Regions from separate parts of the Citrobacter sp. KH_055_1 genome, predicted to be linked through region 2. Evidence: predicted binding sites of a transcription regulator. Region 2 holds the regulator's gene; the other holds the start of a gene.

Region 1 (8,879 bases), 1.2 Mb from region 2:
ATAAACCGGCAGCGGAACCAGACGCACCGGACCATCGGCCATCAGCGGGTGCGCCGGGCCATCATGTCCCCACAATACAACATCATCAATAAATTCAATTCCATATGGCTCAGAGAATGAACCACCCGCCCCCAGAAGCTGCTGAATTTTCATCGCCAGTACATTTTTGATTTCATATTCACCTGCCACGGGAATACCACGGTGGGTGAGTAGTGTGTTGCCAAGAATGATTGAGGTGATGATGTTCTCGTAAGCATTGCCGTTTCTACCTTCGTAGTAGTAGGCCAGTGCACCGAGTGTGTTCTGGGCAATCAGTTTATCCATGGCGCAGGCGGTGGTGAGTGCGCGATCAAGCTCTGCCGGTTCGCATGTCGGATCCAGCTGAAGCACACGGTACATTTCCTGTTGTTTGACGCTGAGATCTGTCTCGCTGACCTGCTCGCGGTATTCCGCCAGCTCACACATTTCCAGTGGCTTAAAGCGTACGCCCAATTTGGCGGACAGGTTCGTCATATTGCTGTAAACGTCCACCATGCCGTCATAATAGTGTCCGAGTACGCCGACCTGACAGTTTGCCAGCATCTGGCGGGCATTAAGGGCCTGTAGCCACTGTGCCATTTGTTGCCAGACGTACTCATCGCCCTGTAACGCACCAACAATCAACTGAAAGCGGATATTCGCACGATTAAATACGTTTGCCAGTTCGGGCGCGCTGCAGGCCTGGCAGTGCGCCAGCCACTCTCCAGTACGTCCGCCCCGATCGGGAATTTGGCGGATTGCCGAATAGGGCAGACCAGGCTCCGGCTGTAGGGCCATAATAATAACTGGCTTATTGATACTCTGTACAAGGGGTAGAACCGTTGCGCTGAGTGCGTAGGTGCTAATGTAAAGACAGACCGCATCGACCGGCTGCTGTTGTAATCGCCTGATAAGATCATCGGCTTTATCGACGTTATCAATCAGGCCGCCATTAATGACGGTGGCCTGTTGCGCCGTCAGACGCTCATCAATCGTTTGCAGGTAACCCTGCAAGCGTGACTCCAGGCCAGCAAACTGGGGCCAGTATGTGTCGAGGCCGATTCCGAAAAGGGCGATGTTGACAGACATAGCAATATTTCCTTGTGAGATAATCCGCAGACTATCTCGTGCTTTGTCTCCCATGTCCTTTATGTCGCTGCCTGTTTCCTACGCAGGTTGGCAAAATTCGCCTGATTTTCCCGGTGGCGCTCACATTTTCATCTTGCAATAGCCCTGTAAAAAGTGCGGCATTGATAATCATTTTCAATATCATTTAATTAACTATAATGACTCAACTGCTTACGCGGCGTTAACACTGGCCGCCCGACAATACTGGAGATGATTATGAGTTATACACTGCCATCCCTGCCGTACGCTTATGATGCCCTTGAACCGCACTTTGATAAGCAGACGATGGAAATCCACCATACCAAGCACCACCAGGCCTATGTAAACAACGCGAACGCTGCGCTGGAAAGCCTGCCTGAATTCGCTAGCCTGCCTGTTGAAGAGCTGATCACTAAACTGGATCAGCTGCCAGCGGATAAGAAAACCGTACTGCGTAACAACGCAGGCGGCCACGCTAACCACAGCCTGTTCTGGAAAGGTCTGAAAACCGGTACTACGCTGCAGGGTGACCTGAAAGCGGCTATCGAACGCGACTTTGGCTCTGTTGATAACTTCAAAGCTGAATTTGAAAAAGCAGCGGCAACCCGTTTCGGTTCTGGCTGGGCATGGCTGGTACTGAAAGGTGACAAACTGGCTGTGGTTTCTACTGCCAACCAGGATTCCCCGCTGATGGGTGAGGCTATCTCTGGCGCTTCCGGCTTCCCGATCGTGGGCCTGGACGTTTGGGAACACGCTTACTACCTGAAATTCCAGAACCGTCGCCCGGACTACATCAAAGCATTCTGGGACGTGGTTAACTGGGACGAAGCTGCCGCGCGTTTCGCAGCGAAAAAATAAGCCCCATACAGCCTGATGGCGTAGAGCGGTAACGCTGTATTGCCTGATGCACTTACCCGGCCCACATCATGATGCGGGCCGGGTAATATTAACGCCCAAACACCTCATCAATTATTCGGCATTGGTCCTCGTTTAACTCCCCACCTGCATTACGCGAAACGCCGGTGCAATAGCCAAACTTACGCGACACCACGGTTTTAATGGTGGTGACAAAATCCTCGCCAATAGCGTAGATGGACATGTACGTGCCAATCTTATCCTGAATATCACGCAACGCCGCCAGGTCGCCCTGTTTAAACGCCTCGCGTGCGTGGACAAACAGCTCAGGCATCACGTTATTTAGGCCAGAAATAATCCCCGCGCCGCCTGCCAGCAGGTTGGGGATGTAATATTCGTCGTAGCCGGAGAGTACGGCAAAATCTTTGCGTACAGCGCGGGTGGTCTGAATCATACTGCGGGTATGGGACTGGCAGTCCACGGTGTCTTTGATACCGGCGAAGTTCGGGAATTCCCCGGCCAGGGTAGCAACCAGCTCAGGTGTTAAATCACAGCCGGTACGGGCCGGGAAGTTATAGGCAAACCATTGACCGCTGAGTTGTTGCCCTAACTGGCGGAAGTAGCTCAGCAGCTGCGTTGCCGTTTGTCCGTAATAGTAAGGTGGCAGGATCATGACGGCATCGTATCCCGCGTGATACGCTTCCTGCGCCATCAGTAGCACATCATTCTGGCAGGTGGATGAGACGTTGGCGACCATCTTCAGCGAGCTCATAGCTCGGGCTTCACGGATCAACTGCAGCCTTTCGTCGAGCGTAAAGGAGGCAAATTCCCCAATGCTTCCCATCAGCAAAATAACGTCGATCTGTGCCTCGGTAAGGCGTTTGAGATGCTGGCTCAGACCGTTGAAATCGATCTTGCCGTCATTGTCCATTGGCGTAATGGAAGGACACCAGACGCCAGCAAATTGCGATTGACCCGTCACGTTGTCGACTCCTTAATTGAAATGTTGTTTCAAAACCAACTTACATTGATAGCATGTGTCCCTACGTTTCACACCAACCGTGCTCTCATTTTGAGCGAATAGGGTAGAATAAATAGGGTGTAATGGGGAAAAGTTATCGGGAGAGGGAACAGATGCGATATCCGGTTGATGTATTTGCAGGCAAGATTCGGGATTACACGGGAAGCCGCCCCAGTGCGATTGCGAAAGTTCAGGTCGATGGCGAGCTGATGCTGACCGAATTAGGGTTGGCAGGGGATGAACAGGCAGAAACGAAAATTCACGGTGGGCCGGACCGCGCGCTGTGCCACTATCCGCGTGAACACTACCTACACTGGCGACAGGCTTTTCCTGAACAGGCAGAGTTGTTTGTCGCGCCCGCTTTTGGCGAGAACCTGTCAACGCAGGGCATGACGGAAGAGAATGTTTTTATTGGTGATATCTTCCAGTGGGGTGAGGCGCTGATTCAGGTCACACAGCCACGCTCGCCGTGTTTTAAGCTGAATTTTCATTTTGCTATTAGCGACATGGCAAGCCAGATGCAGGATGCGGGCAAGACCGGCTGGTTGTGCAGCGTTATCGCACCCGGCATGGTATCGGCGGATGCGCCGCTGGTACTGGCGTCTCGTGTGAGTGACGTTAGCGTGCAAGAGGCCATCGCCATTGCCTGGCATATGCCGTTTGATGACGACCAGTATCACCGTTTGCTGTCGGCGGCGGGGCTGTCAAAGAGCTGGACCAGAACCATGCAGAAACGCCGCTTAAGCGGCAAGATCGAAGATAATTCGCGGAGATTGTGGGGAAAATAAGGCGATTATTGAACCTGTCGGCCGGATAAGATGCGTTAGCATCGTCATCCGGCGCAACAGGCACAATTACGCACGTTTATACAGCGGCAGCCACAGCACCAGGCGCAGACCACCCAATGGGCTGTCTTCGGCCTTGACCCAGCCACGATGCTGCTGAATAGCGGTTTCAACAATTGCCAGACCCAGACCAGTACCGCCAGATTCGCGATCGCGCGCTTCATCGGTACGATAGAACGGACGGAAAATCTGTTCTCTGTCTTCGGGGCTCACGCCCGGACCATCATCGTCCACGGTGATGGTAATCCCGTCTTTATCCACCGCGAAGCCCACTTCAATCCTGGTGTGTGAGTAGCGCAGGGCGTTGCGAACAATGTTCTCCAGCGCACTTTCCAGCGTATTCGGGTTACCGTACAGCGGCCACGGCCCTGGCGGGAAGTTAACTGTGAACGATTTGCCCATCTGCTCGGCTTCAAAGGCGGCGTTATCCAGCACGTCACCCCACAGGTGATTCGCCTTCACGGTTTCACTGACCAGCGCGTTTTTCTGCTGATTGCGCGACATGACCAGCAGATCGTTGATCATGCTGTCCAGTCGATGCGCTTCCATTTCAATACGCTCCAGCTCTTTGCTCTCGCCGCTACGACGGCGCAGCAGCGCGGTCCCCAATTGCAGACGCGTTAACGGCGTTCTCAACTCGTGAGAGATGTCCGACAGCAGGCGTTGCTGTGAGGTCATCATGCGTTCCAGCGCCGTCACCATCTGGTTAAAGCTGGCACCTGCCGCCAGGAATTCTTGCGGACCGGCTTCCAGTTCAGGATGCTGACGCAGGTTGCCCTGTGCCACTTCATCCGCCGCATTTTTCAGCTTACGTGCCGGTTTTGCCAGACTCCAGGCCAGCCAAAGCAGCAACGGAGAGCTGACTAACATGGTCACGATCAGCAGTAACAGCGGTCGGTCAAACAGCAGGTTGATGAAGTCAGATTGTGAACTGCTGGCAGGCCGAATGAGGTACAGTTGGTAGTTATCTTCGCCATCTCTGACGGAGAAAGGCCCAACCATTTCAACACGACCGTATTTTTTCTTTTGCGGATGATCGGCGTTATCGGCCTGACCAATAAAGTTACGAATGATCTGCATTTCGTTGCGTTCTGCGCCGATCACGCGTCCTTCCGTCGTAACAAGTAATAACCGCTGTCCCGGCGGCGCCCACTTGTCTATCGCACGAAACAAGCGACGCCACCACATCAAATCGTTGGGCGGATCGTTCGCCAGTTCAGCTTCAACGTGCTGCTCAATCATCAACCCCTGGCGCTGTTCGCTATCCAGTAGCTCGGTCATCTGGCGTGAGTCGAGCTTGGGTAACATCAGCACCAGCATCAGCACCAGTGCCAGCGTTAACCAGAAGATGGCAAAGATGCGTGCGGTTAAACTTCCTATCATGAAGCGGAGACCATCAGATAGCCGCGACCGCGCAGGGTTTTAAACCACGGGTGCCCGTCTTTACGCTCCGGCAGCTTACGACGCAGGTTCGAGATATGCATGTCGATAGCACGATCGAACGGTGTCAGGCGTTTGCCCAGCACTTCCTGGCTTAAATGCTCACGAGAAACCACCTGGCCGAGATGCTGCGCCAGCAAATACAGCAGGGTGAATTCGGTACCGGTTAACTCCAGGGTTTGCCCGTCAAAGCTGGCTTCCTGGCGACCCGGATTGAGGCTTAACGCATCCACCTCCAGCGTCGGCGAGCCGTTATCGCTGTTCTGCTGCTGTTCGCTCCAGTGGGAGCGGCGCAGAATGGCGCGGATACGCGCGACCAGTTCGCGGTCGTTAAACGGTTTGGGTAAATAATCGTCCGCGCCCAGCTCAAGGCCGAGTACGCGATCCAGTTCGCTGCCGCGGGCGGTCAGCATGATTACGGGGGTCTGGTGTGTCTGGCGAAGTGCTTTCAGTGTATCAATGCCGTTTTTCTTCGGCATCATGACGTCGAGCAAAAGTAAATCGATGCTGTCATCCAGAAGCTCCAGTGCCTGCTCCCCATCATGGGCAACCAGCACATCGAAACCTTCCATTTCGAGCAGCTCCTTTAACAGGGATGTCAGCTCTCGGTCATCATCAACTAGCAGTATTTTATTCATTTTTTACGTACCTCCGAGGCAGAAATTACGACATCAGGCGGCGCTAATCTATGACTTTACGTTGTTTTACACCCCCTGACGCATGTTTGCAGCCCGAATCGTAAACTGTCTCTCGTTGAATCGCGACAGAAAAGATTTTGGGAGCAAGTGATGGGCAAAGTTACCGCTGCCGTCATGGCCTCAACGCTGGCACTCAGTACGTTTAGCCATGCAGCTGAAGTCGTCACAGGCGATCACTGGCACCTGGGTGAAAGCTCTTCGCAACGTAATGCGCAGAGCCACATGTTTGACGGTATCAGTTTAACCGAACATCAACGTCAACAGATGCGAGATTTAATGCAGCAGGCCAGACATGAGCAGCCTCCTGTTAATGTTAGCGAAATGGAGACAATGCATCGTCTTGTCACCGCAGAGAATTTTGATGAAAGCGCTGTGCGCGCTCAGGCAGAAAAGATGGCACAACAGCAGGTTGCCCGCCAGGTTGAAATCGCCAAGGTCCGCAACCAGATGTATCGCCTGTTAACGCCCGAGCAGCAAGCGGTTTTAAATGAGAAACATGAACAACGAATGGAGCAGCTGCGCGATGTCGCGCAATGGCAAAAAAGCTCATCGTTGAATTTATTGAGTAGTAGCAACTCACGTTCCCAGTAGTAACCCTGTTTTCCTTGCCATAGACACCATCCCTGTCTTCCCCCACATGATGTGGGGGTTTTTTTTGCCCGAAATTTGACACTTTCTTATTGCCTGACTGTTTTAGTTCATCCGTTATACTAGCGGCATATCCTGATGGGAGTGCTTATGAATCAAACTTATGGGCGGCTGGTGAGCCGGGCGGCTATCGCGGCGACCGTGATGGCTTCGCTGTTACTTTTGATCAAAATTTTTGCGTGGTGGTACACCGGGTCGGTGAGTATTCTGGCTGCACTGGTGGACTCTTTGGTCGATATTGCCGCGTCGTTAACCAATTTGCTGGTGGTGCGCTATTCCTTACAGCCAGCCGATGATGAACACACGTTCGGGCACGGGAAAGCAGAATCGCTGGCGGCGCTGGCGCAAAGTATGTTTATTTCTGGCTCGGCGCTGTTCTTATTTTTGACCGGCATTCAGCATCTTGTTCAACCGACGCCGATGAAAGATCCGGGCGTTGGGGTAATCGTCACCGTCATTGCGTTAATTTGTACTATCATACTGGTCACGTTTCAGCGTTGGGTCGTTAAGCGTACGCAAAGTCAGGCCGTTCGGGCAGATATGCTTCATTATCAGTCTGATGTTATGATGAACGGCGCTATTCTCGTCGCGCTTGGTCTGGCCTGGTACGGTTGGCATCGTGCGGATGCCTTGTTTGCGCTCGGGATTGGCATCTATATTCTATATAGCGCATTGCGTATGGGCTACGAGGCGGTGCAATCCTTGCTGGATCGCGCCTTGCCCGATGAAGAACGTCAGGAAATTATTGATATAGTGACGTCATGGCCAGGAGTCAGCGGCGCTCACGATCTTCGCACGCGGCAGTCAGGGCCGACCCGCTTTATTCAGATTCATTTGGAAATGGAAGATAATCTGCCGCTCGTTCAGGCGCATTTAGTGGCTGAACAGGTTGAGCAGGCGATTTTGCGGCGTTTCCCGGGATCGGATGTGATTATTCATCAGGATCCCTGTTCAGTCGTACCCAAGGAAGGCAAGATGTTTGAGCTTTCATAATTCGTTGTAAAAAAGTGAGCAGGGCCAGCATTTTGTGTATAAATTACCACCGTTTGGCCTGACCTGAATCAATTCAGCAGGAAGTGATTGTTATACTATCTGCATATTCGTTGGATCGTTTCGATATGCGGAATCGACTTCCGGCAGCAGATTTCATTTTGCATTCCAAAGTTCAGAGGTAGTCATGATTAAGAAAATCGGTGTGTTGACAAGCGGCGGTGATGCGCCGGGCATGAACGCAGCAATCCGTGGTGTTGTACGTGCAGCGTTGACGGAAGGACTGGAAGTCATGGGGATCCATGATGGCTACCTGGGTTTGTATGAAGACCGTATGGTTCAGCTCGACCGTTATAGCGTGTCCGACATGATCAACCGTGGCGGTACTTTCCTCGGTTCTGCTCGCTTCCCGGAATTCCGCGACGAAAACGTGCGCGCTGTGGCTATCGAAAACCTGAAGAAGCGTGGGATTGACGCCCTGGTTGTTATCGGTGGTGACGGTTCCTACTTGGGTGCAAAACGTCTGACTGAAATGGGTTTCCCGTGCATTGGCCTGCCGGGTACTATCGACAACGATATTAAAGGCACCGACTACACTATCGGCTACTTCACCGCACTGGGTACCGTGGTAGAAGCGATTGACCGTCTGCGTGACACCTCTTCTTCTCACCAGCGTATCTCTATCGTTGAAGTGATGGGGCGCTACTGTGGTGACCTGACTCTGGCGGCAGCAATTGCCGGTGGCTGCGAATTCGTCGTCGTTCCGGAAGTTGAATTCAGCCGTGACGATCTGGTCGCTGAAATCAAAGCGGGCATCGCCAAAGGTAAGAAACACGCGATTGTGGCGATCACCGAGCACATGTGTGACGTTGATGAACTGGCGCATTACATCGAGAAAGAAACCGGCCGTGAAACGCGCTCAACCGTACTGGGTCACATCCAGCGTGGTGGTTCCCCGGTGCCTTACGACCGTATTCTGGCATCCCGTATGGGGGCGTATGCCATTGATCTGCTGCTTGAAGGTCATGGCGGTCGCTGCGTCGGTATTCAGAACGAACAGTTGGTTCACCACGACATAATCGACGCTATCGAGAATATGAAGCGTCCGTTCAAAGGTGACTGGCTGGACTGCGCGAAAAAACTGTACTGATTGCAATTGCCGGATGGCGGCTTGCGCCTTATCCGGCCTACATGATGCAAATTGTAGGCCTGATAAGCGTAGCGCCATCAGGCAAACACCCGACTCCATATATTCCC
Region 2 (8,879 bases):
GCATATTCATCGGAAAGCAGCAGTTCACGCATGGCGCGCACTTTGTCTTTTACAGGGTTAACCGGCTTGGCTTCCACGACAGGTTGCACGGCGCGGACGTCTTTCACCACCGGCGTGGCAGGCTGTGATGCAGCGGAAAACTTCAACATACGCCGTAAAATGTCGGATGCGCTCTCGCCGATATGCTTGGTATGGCTGGCAATATAGCTATAGAGTTCATCATCAACTTCAATCGTTTTCATCTTAATCCAGTGCGGTGTTTAGCTGAATACAAGTTGTTGGGACTGTACACGCGTAGTGTAAAGGCAAATCCCAACAGCGGATAGCGTCAAGCCCGATGGCCGGAAAAACTCGGAGTAACCGTAGTTGTTGCAGCCGTGTGGCAGAATGGTCAACATGATACCCTAACCCGCTAGCGTGAAAAAAAGAACTTTGCCATGAAATTGAATATCCGAGCGCAATCTGCACAAAACCTGCACAATAATTCTCCCATCGTCCTGGTGCACGGGCTGTTTGGCAGCCTGGACAATCTGGGCATACTGGCCCGCTCTCTGGTTGTCGATCACAATATCATCCAGGTTGATATGCGAAATCATGGCCTCTCCCCCCGTTCTCCGGAGATGAACTACCCGGCGATGGCGCAAGATCTGCTGGATACGTTGGATGCCCAACAGATAGAAAAAGCCACCTTTATTGGCCATTCAATGGGGGGCAAAGCCGTGATGGCGCTAACCGCCCTGGCACCGGAACGTATCGATAAGCTGGTGGCTATCGATATTGCCCCGGTTGATTACCAGGTCCGCCGTCACGATGAGATATTTGCGGCGATTAATGCGGTGACGGATGCAGAAGCCGCGTCGCGCCAGCAGGCGGCTAGCGTGATGCGCCAACATCTTAAAGAAGAAGGCGTGATCCAGTTTCTGCTGAAATCATTTATAGACGGTGAATGGCGCTTTAACGTCCCGGTATTGTGGGATCAGTATCCGCATATTGTCGGCTGGGAAACCATTCCGGCCTGGGATCACCCGGCGCTGTTCATCCCTGGGGGGAACTCACCGTACGTTACTGAAGCGTATCGAGCCCCATTGCTGGCGCAATTTCCCCAGGCACGGGCACATGTTATTGCCGGCGCGGGCCATTGGGTGCATGCAGAAAAACCCGAAGCCGTGCTGCGCGCCATCCGTCGTTATCTGACAGAACAGGCTAACTGATTAAAAACTCAGCGTCCGCGCGCGATTACGTGCGTGGGCGTTGGCGCGCCTCCCCTGCTGATGTATGATGGCGCGCTATCCATCCGGGCAGACGCCTGGCTGATTGTTTCCCCGAAGTCACCAAGATCATGGCCAAAGAACAAACGGACCGTACGACATTAGATCTGTTCGCGCAGGAGCGTCGCCCGGGACGACCCAAAACCAATCCGCTTTCGCGTGATGAACAGTTACGTATTAACAAACGTAATCAGCTTAAACGCGACAAAGTTCGTGGGCTTAAGCGTGTCGAACTGAAACTGAACGCCGACGCCGTTGACGCGCTGAATGAGCTGGCTGATGCGCGTAATATGAGCCGCAGTGAACTCATTGAAGAAATGCTGATGATCCAACTCGCCACATTGCGTGGTCAGGCATAGTCTGAAATTCTGCTCTATACCCTAAATAATTCGAGTTGCATCAAGGCGGCGACGCAGCGAATCTCCAGGAGTGTACATAAGTACGTGACTGGGGTGAGCGAGGAAAGCCAACGCACATGCAGCTTGAAGTATGACGGGTATAAATCATAAATCGTGTAGCACAGAGTGCAGTCCAGCGTGTTTGCTGTTTCCGCATGCCTGACTGTTCTGCTATGATTGCCCTTATCCGTGGGCAATGCGCCACCACCATTTCAATAAGTTTCAAGAGGTTATTTTACTCATGGCAATCACTGGCATCTTTTTCGGCAGCGACACCGGTAATACCGAAAACATCGCAAAAATGATTCAAAAACAGCTTGGTAAAGACGTTGCCGATGTACATGACATTGCAAAAAGCAGCAAAGAAGACCTGGAAGGGTATGACATTCTGCTGCTCGGCATCCCGACCTGGTACTACGGCGAAGCGCAGTGTGACTGGGACGACTTCTTCCCGACCCTCGAAGACATTGATTTTAACGGTAAACTGGTTGCTTTGTTTGGCTGTGGCGATCAGGAAGATTACGCAGAATATTTCTGCGATGCGTTAGGCACGATTCGCGACATCATCGAACCGCGCGGCGCAACCATCGTCGGTCACTGGCCAACGGCGGGTTACCACTTTGAAGCATCCAAAGGTTTGGCTGACGACGACCACTTTGTCGGCCTGGCTATCGATGAAGATCGCCAGCCTGAACTGACCGCAGAACGCGTTGAAAAATGGGTTAAGCAGATTTCAGCGGAACTGCATCTCGACGAGATTATTAACGCCTAATTTCGTGCGGCGCAGATCTTCATCTGTGCCGCATCAATAGATAAAACCAATCAAAATAATTGCTACAAATTTGTAACTTTCTCGCCTGACCCTGTACAATGGCTGGATGCCAATCGGGTATTGCACAGTGTGTTTGTTGGCGATACCACGTTTTGATTAACAATATTTGCCAGAGGCTTGCAGTTTTCATTTAGGCGTGGCAGTTCTATAATGATACGCATTATCTCAAGTGCATTTTCTGTCACTTCTTTTAATGAAGTGAACCGTTTAGCTACAGGACAGATTCCGCATGACTGACAACAATACCGCATTAAAGAAGGCTGGCCTGAAAGTAACGCTTCCTCGTTTAAAAATTCTGGAAGTTCTTCAGGGACCGGATAACCATCACGTCAGTGCGGAAGACTTATATAAACGCCTGATCGACATGGGTGAAGAGATTGGTCTGGCGACCGTGTATCGCGTGCTGAACCAGTTTGATGATGCCGGTATCGTAACCCGCCATAATTTCGAAGGGGGCAAGTCCGTCTTCGAACTGACTCAACAGCATCATCACGATCACCTGATTTGCCTCGACTGTGGCAAAGTGGTCGAATTCAGCGATGACTCTATCGAAGCGCGCCAGCGTGAGATTGCCACTAAACATGGTATTCGTTTAACGAATCATAGCCTCTATCTTTACGGCCACTGCGCTGAAGGCGATTGCCGCGAAGATGAGCATGCGCACGACGGTGTTGCAAAATAAGTTTTGAATCACGTCAGTCCCCCGCTCAACGTTGAGCCGGGGATTAACGTATCAGTAAAATTTAAGTACGAAATAGTCACAATCACCGCCAACCATCCGCCGACTATCCGCAAAATGTGATAACCTCCCCCGCGGTTAAATCAAAATAACACGCGTAGAAAACGTGATGGCTCAAAAACTCCAAATGAGCCATGATGTCCCACAACATTTTATTTTTGTTACTATTATATGCGCACCAGACGTTAGAACCCGCATGGAACAGTTAAGAGGCTCACGGTGTTAAAAGAAGAGATCTTTGCATTTTTGGCAGAAGAGACCCGTCATTTTTCTTTTGACTCGCTGGACGACTTTCATACGGCCCAAACGATGGCAGAACACTTCAATGTGAAGCGTAATACCATCAGCCACTATCTGAATCAGCTCATTGACGATAATCTGGTCATAAAACTGAATACCCGGCCCGTCTATTTTCTGCACAAAGCCGTTTTTGAAGAACAGTTTTTTCGTGTCAGTCAGTCCGTCTTCTCAGGCGCCGCTGAGCTAAAAAAGCATCAATATAAACAACAAGACACGTTTGCCGGATTGATCGGTTCCCAGGGAAGTTTAGTCCCCGTTATAGAAAAATTGAATACCGCGATCTGTTATCCCCCTCACGGTCTGTCAGTAATGCTGTATGGCCCGACCGGCAGCGGTAAGAGCATGCTGGCACAATTATCCTGGCAGCGAGCTGTGGAGAAGAAAATCCTGCCCCCCACCGCGCCATTTATTGCGTTCAATTGTGCTCAATATGCCAACAACCCTGAATTACTTTCGAGTCACCTCTTTGGCTATATCAAAGGTGCATTTACAGGGGCAGATAAAACCAGCGAAGGACTTCTGCAAAAAGCCGATGGAGGGGTGCTATTTCTGGATGAGATCCACCGCTTACATCCGGAGGGTCAGGAAAAGTTATTCACCTTTATGGATACCGGGCGTTTTCGTCGCATGGGGGAAAGCGAAAAAGAAATCAGCGCTCAGGTCAGACTGGTTTTCGCCACAACCGTCTCGCCCAAAGAGTATTTTCTGGACACGTTTATACGTCGTATCCCGCTGAATATTGCCATTCCTTCGTTGGAACAGCGCGGTGAAGCGGAAAAAATCCAGTTTATTTATGCCTTTTTCCTGCATGAGTCGAAACTGCTCAAGCGCAATATCAAACTGTCCCCACAGGTGCTGAACGTCTTAAAACGACACATCTACAGCGGAAATATCGGTGAATTAAAAAATACCATCACCTGCCTGAGTGCCACGCGTTTTGCAAAGTCTCAAGCAGATCAGTGCCTCTCTTTACACTTAGACGATCTACCAGACAGCTTTATGCCGCATGGTGTGCAAATTAATCACCAGGTTGTAGGAACCGCTGTCGTATTTACCCCTTCGATGACGCTACAGCAATTGGTTCTCCCTGTAGTACCGTTGAACTATTTTATTAGTGAATTCTGGGATAAGATCTTCAGCCTGTTTCAGCAAAATAGCGAAAATGTACTGCTCCCAGAAGTCTCTCGTGAAATCGATACGCTGTTCGATAAGATCATATTTAACCCAACGGCACAAAACGATCACCCGGCCATTTATTCACATCTCAATACTATCCAGGATATTGTTCAGCAGATAGAAAGCAAACATTCGGTCCAATTTAACGGTAATCGACTGTACGGCTTAGCATGGTATTTATTTACTAAAAATAAGCAGGGTAATGACGGCATCCTGGCGCATAAAAAAACGCTCAAAAATTTACATCAGTATATTAGCCAACATTTGGCAGAAGAGAACCTGATTGCGAGTATGTTATCAACACAGATCGCCCAGCGATTTGATCTCAAGATTACCCAGGAAGATGACGTTTTCTTCACGCTATATTTGAAAAGTATGAAGATGGTGACCGTTGCACCACGAACCAAAGCGGTCATTCTGGCACATGGCTATGCAACGGCCAGCAGTATTGCCAATGTCGTGAACCGCATGTTGGGTGAAACCCTTTTTGCCTCCTTCGATATGCCTATCGACACGGCCATCAAAGATATCGCCAGTAATATACTGCAGTACATTAATGATAATGATATGTCCAATGGGCTGGTCATTCTGGTAGATATGGGGTCGTTAACGGATATTTACTCTGAGTTCAATAAAAGCATCCATTTCCCTGTCGCCATTATTAATAATGTCTCCACGGCAATGGCGCTACACGTCGGTGAGTTATTATTAGATAACGCTCCGCTGGAAAGCATTGTTGAGAACGTCACCTCTTACCAAAAGAATGACAGTAAAATCATCTATTCAGAGCAGGTCAAACGTCCAGTAATCATTACCAGCTGCTATACCGGAATGGGTACGGCGCAGCGAATACAGACATTGCTGGAAGACAGTATTCCGAAAGAAGCAGGGGTGGATGTTATCGCCTATGACCACCAGCTACTGCTTTCAGAGTCCTCCCGCCAGTCACTGTCTCAGTTCTATGACATTATTGCTGTTGTCGGAACAGCTAATCCGGATATCCCCTTTATTCCCTATATTTCATTGGATGACCTGATCAGCGGCCGGGGTGATGTTCGCCTGGAAACGGTTTTCCAGGGCATTGCTGATACCGATATGATTCAGACCATCAACGACAGATTGGTACATAACTTTTCGCTCAAGCGGGTCATCGCTCAGTTGACGATTCTGGATACCGGAAAAATCCTTGAGCACCTTGATATCTGTATCAGTACTCTCGAAAGATTACTCAAAAAACGCTTAGCCAATGAGACGAAGATTAACCTGTATGTCCATGCCAGCTGCATGCTGGAACGTTTGATTCGTCAGATTCCTCTTGAGAACTACCCGGCACAGCAGACGCTTAGTCAAAGTGATAAAGAAACACTGTGCATGATTCAGGATGCCTTTAGTGTCATAGAAGATACCTATAGTGTCACCATTCCGTTCAGCGAAATCGGCTATATTTACGATATCATAAAATCAAATTAATCCTTTAAAATCATAATGATGGATTAACCCCCCCCCCATCTCACCTCCTTCCGCTTTGACATTAGCTGGCATGATTCCTGCTATCTCAATTCAGTCTCATCATTTATGGCGACACCTGTAGTGTCGTCACTCATTGTGGAGCATGGAGCGGTATGCGTAAGTTTTTGTTCGCCAGTCATGGCAGATTTGCTGATGGAATCAGGGATTCACTGGAAATGGTCGTGGGTAAAAATGAAGATATTTCCACGCTGTGTGCCTACACCGAGGATGTGCCTGATATCAAACTCAGCGTACAAAAATTCATGAGCACGTTGGGCAGCCAAGATGAAGCCATTGTGATCACCGATATCTCTAAGGGAAGCGTGACTAACGAGTTTATTACTCATCTTGACGATCCGCGCCTGCATTTAATCACTGGACTCAATTTACCGTTACTGATTGCATTGATTCTGGAAAACCCCGATACCGACGACACCCAAGCGCTAATTAGAACCGCCGTTCTGGAATCCAAAGAAACCATCCAGTACTGCAATGATGTGTTATTCAACAGCACCCCAAAATCAGATGATTTTTAATGCCAGGAGCGAACATGAAAAATAAAGTTGAAACGTTATTTGGTGACAATAAATTCATTCTTGCCATGCTGCATTTGAAAGGTGAAAACGACCGTGATGTCCTCGAAAATGCAAAAAAAGAGATCGCTATCTATCAACAAAATGGCGTAGATGCGGTGATTGTTGAAAACTATTTTGGCACCCCTGCACAAGTTGAAAGCGTGCTGCATTACCTCGACAGCACTCAACCGGGTATTACCTACGGCGTCAATCTGTTAGACGATGATAAGAAAGGGTTTGAGTTAGCCAAAAAATATCACGCCAGCTTTATCCAGTTAGATTCTGTTGCCGGACATTTGCCTGTCGATGAAGACCTCTCATTTGCCCAATTTATTGAGGAAAATCGTCGCAATGCTTCTTTTGCCGTATTCGGTGGTGTACGTTTCAAGTATCAACCCTACAAATCTGGACGCAGCTTGCAGGAAGACCTGACGCTAGGGATGCAACGCTGTGACGCCATTGTCGTCACCGGTGATGCCACCGGACAGGAAACAGATGAAGATAAAATCCGCGAATTCAGGGCCATCATTGGTGACTTTCCATTAATTATTGGTGCCGGGATCACCCTCGACAATTGTCAGCATCAGTTGACCATGGGTTCAGGTGCAGTGGTAGGAAGTTATTTCAAAGATACCTATAAAGACACCGGCGATGTCTGTGCCGAACACGTTTCACAGCTAATGCAAAAGGTTAAACAAAATGATTAAATTATTACGTGTAGACCATCGCTTATTACATGGCCAAGTAGCTTTTGCCTGGACTGCGGCGCTGCAGGCCGATTGCATTCTTATTGCCAATGATGACATCATCAATGATGAGTTAAAAATGACGGCCATGCGCCTGGCGCGACCGAATAACGTTAAATTGGTTATTAAAAATATTGCAGATTCGATCAAAGCCTTACAAAGCGGCGCGACAGAAAAATATAACCTCTTTATTGTTGTTGCATCGATTAATGATGCACACGCGTTGGCAATGGAATACGAAAAAATTGTCAGTATCAATCTGGGTGGGATTAAATCTGCACCGGGCACGCGTCAAATATCAAAAGCCATATTTATTACCGACCACGACGTTACACAATTAAAAGAACTGGATAACAAAGGTGTCGAACTTGAGATCAGGCAAGTACCGAACGATACCCGACTGAAAGCTATCGCCTTACTGGGATGAGGTAGTGGATATGAGCTTACTAATGCAATCCTTTTTATTGGGTGGTTTATCCTGTGTCGGTTACCTGGACTCCATCTTCGGTACCGCCATGCTCCGACGTCCGATCGTAATGGGGCCGTTGGTGGGGCTAATTATGGGCGATCTCACCAATGGCATCATTATTGGTTCGGCCATTGAACTTGTGCTGTTAGGCGCATTCCAGATTGGCGCATCTAATCCCCCTGATGTGACGTCTGGCGGTATTTTAGGCACCGCCTTTGCCATTGCCTCTGGGCAAAACGTGGCCACTGCCGTAGCTCTTGCGGTACCTATTGCTACGTTGGTATTGGTATTACAAAACGCCGTGTATATCTTTGTCTTGCCGATATTTTGCCGTCGCGCAGACAAACATGCGTTAAATGCCAATATCAGCGGCGTAGTCCGCATGCATATTTACTCTACCCTCGCCTGTTCCGTGCCGTTTGCGATTCTGGTTGGTTTTGCTTTTTATGTTGGGACGCCGGTGGTTAATGCCATTCTCGAATCGATCCCCAAAGATATTATGACGGGAATGACTATCGCCACGGGCATCTTACCGGCGCTCGGTTTTGCCATGCTGGCGAGAATGATCATCAACAAAAAAGTATTCCCCTATTTCTTCTTTGGTTTTCTACTAGCGGCATATTTAAAACTACCGCTGGTCGGGATCGCCCTGTTTGGCCTGTTCCTCGCAATCGTACTCGTTAATAACGAAGCAAAAAAACAAGAGGTCATCGATGACAACGAATTCTGATGTCAAAATTACCAAACGCGATCTCTGGAGCGTCTATTTCCGCTCATTGACCATGGAATCGTCATGGAACTATGAGCGTATGATGCATATGGGTTATACCTTTTCGATGGTGCCCATTATCCGTAAAACGTGTAAAA

The links. Region 2 encodes Fur, which represses iron uptake genes when iron is present. Its sites were predicted from a motif close to ATAATAATGAGAACNACTATCAA; they were not measured.
Region 1: the regulator Fur is predicted to act here: its motif matches at 1,269-1,291, upstream of sodA (superoxide dismutase [Mn]).

What each region holds. Positions count from the first base shown of each region.
Region 1 is NZ_CM174473.1:4,561,686-4,570,564, reverse strand. It holds gene AC3ITF_RS21440 (L-fucose/L-arabinose isomerase family protein) at 1-1,107, opposite strand, end outside; gene sodA (superoxide dismutase [Mn]) at 1,363-1,983, shown strand; gene AC3ITF_RS21430 (dihydrodipicolinate synthase family protein) at 2,072-2,962, opposite strand; gene yiiM (6-hydroxyaminopurine reductase) at 3,115-3,789, shown strand; gene cpxA (envelope stress sensor histidine kinase CpxA) at 3,856-5,229, opposite strand; gene cpxR (envelope stress response regulator transcription factor CpxR) at 5,226-5,924, opposite strand; gene cpxP (cell-envelope stress modulator CpxP) at 6,075-6,575, shown strand; gene fieF (CDF family cation-efflux transporter FieF) at 6,723-7,625, shown strand; gene pfkA (6-phosphofructokinase) at 7,810-8,772, shown strand.
Region 2 is NZ_CM174473.1:3,317,595-3,326,473, forward strand. It holds gene seqA (replication initiation negative regulator SeqA) at 1-242, opposite strand, end outside; gene ybfF (esterase) at 438-1,211, shown strand; gene ybfE (LexA regulated protein) at 1,340-1,627, shown strand; gene fldA (flavodoxin FldA) at 1,908-2,438, shown strand; gene AC3ITF_RS15750 (ryhB-regulated fur leader peptide) at 2,649-2,735, shown strand; gene fur (ferric iron uptake transcriptional regulator) at 2,728-3,180, shown strand; gene AC3ITF_RS15760 (sigma-54-dependent transcriptional regulator) at 3,457-6,183, shown strand; gene AC3ITF_RS15765 (PTS sugar transporter subunit IIA) at 6,336-6,758, shown strand; gene AC3ITF_RS15770 (BtpA/SgcQ family protein) at 6,773-7,504, shown strand; gene AC3ITF_RS15775 (PTS sugar transporter subunit IIB) at 7,497-7,970, shown strand; gene AC3ITF_RS15780 (PTS mannose/fructose/sorbose/N-acetylgalactosamine transporter subunit IIC) at 7,981-8,742, shown strand; gene AC3ITF_RS15785 (PTS system mannose/fructose/sorbose family transporter subunit IID) at 8,726-8,879, shown strand, end outside.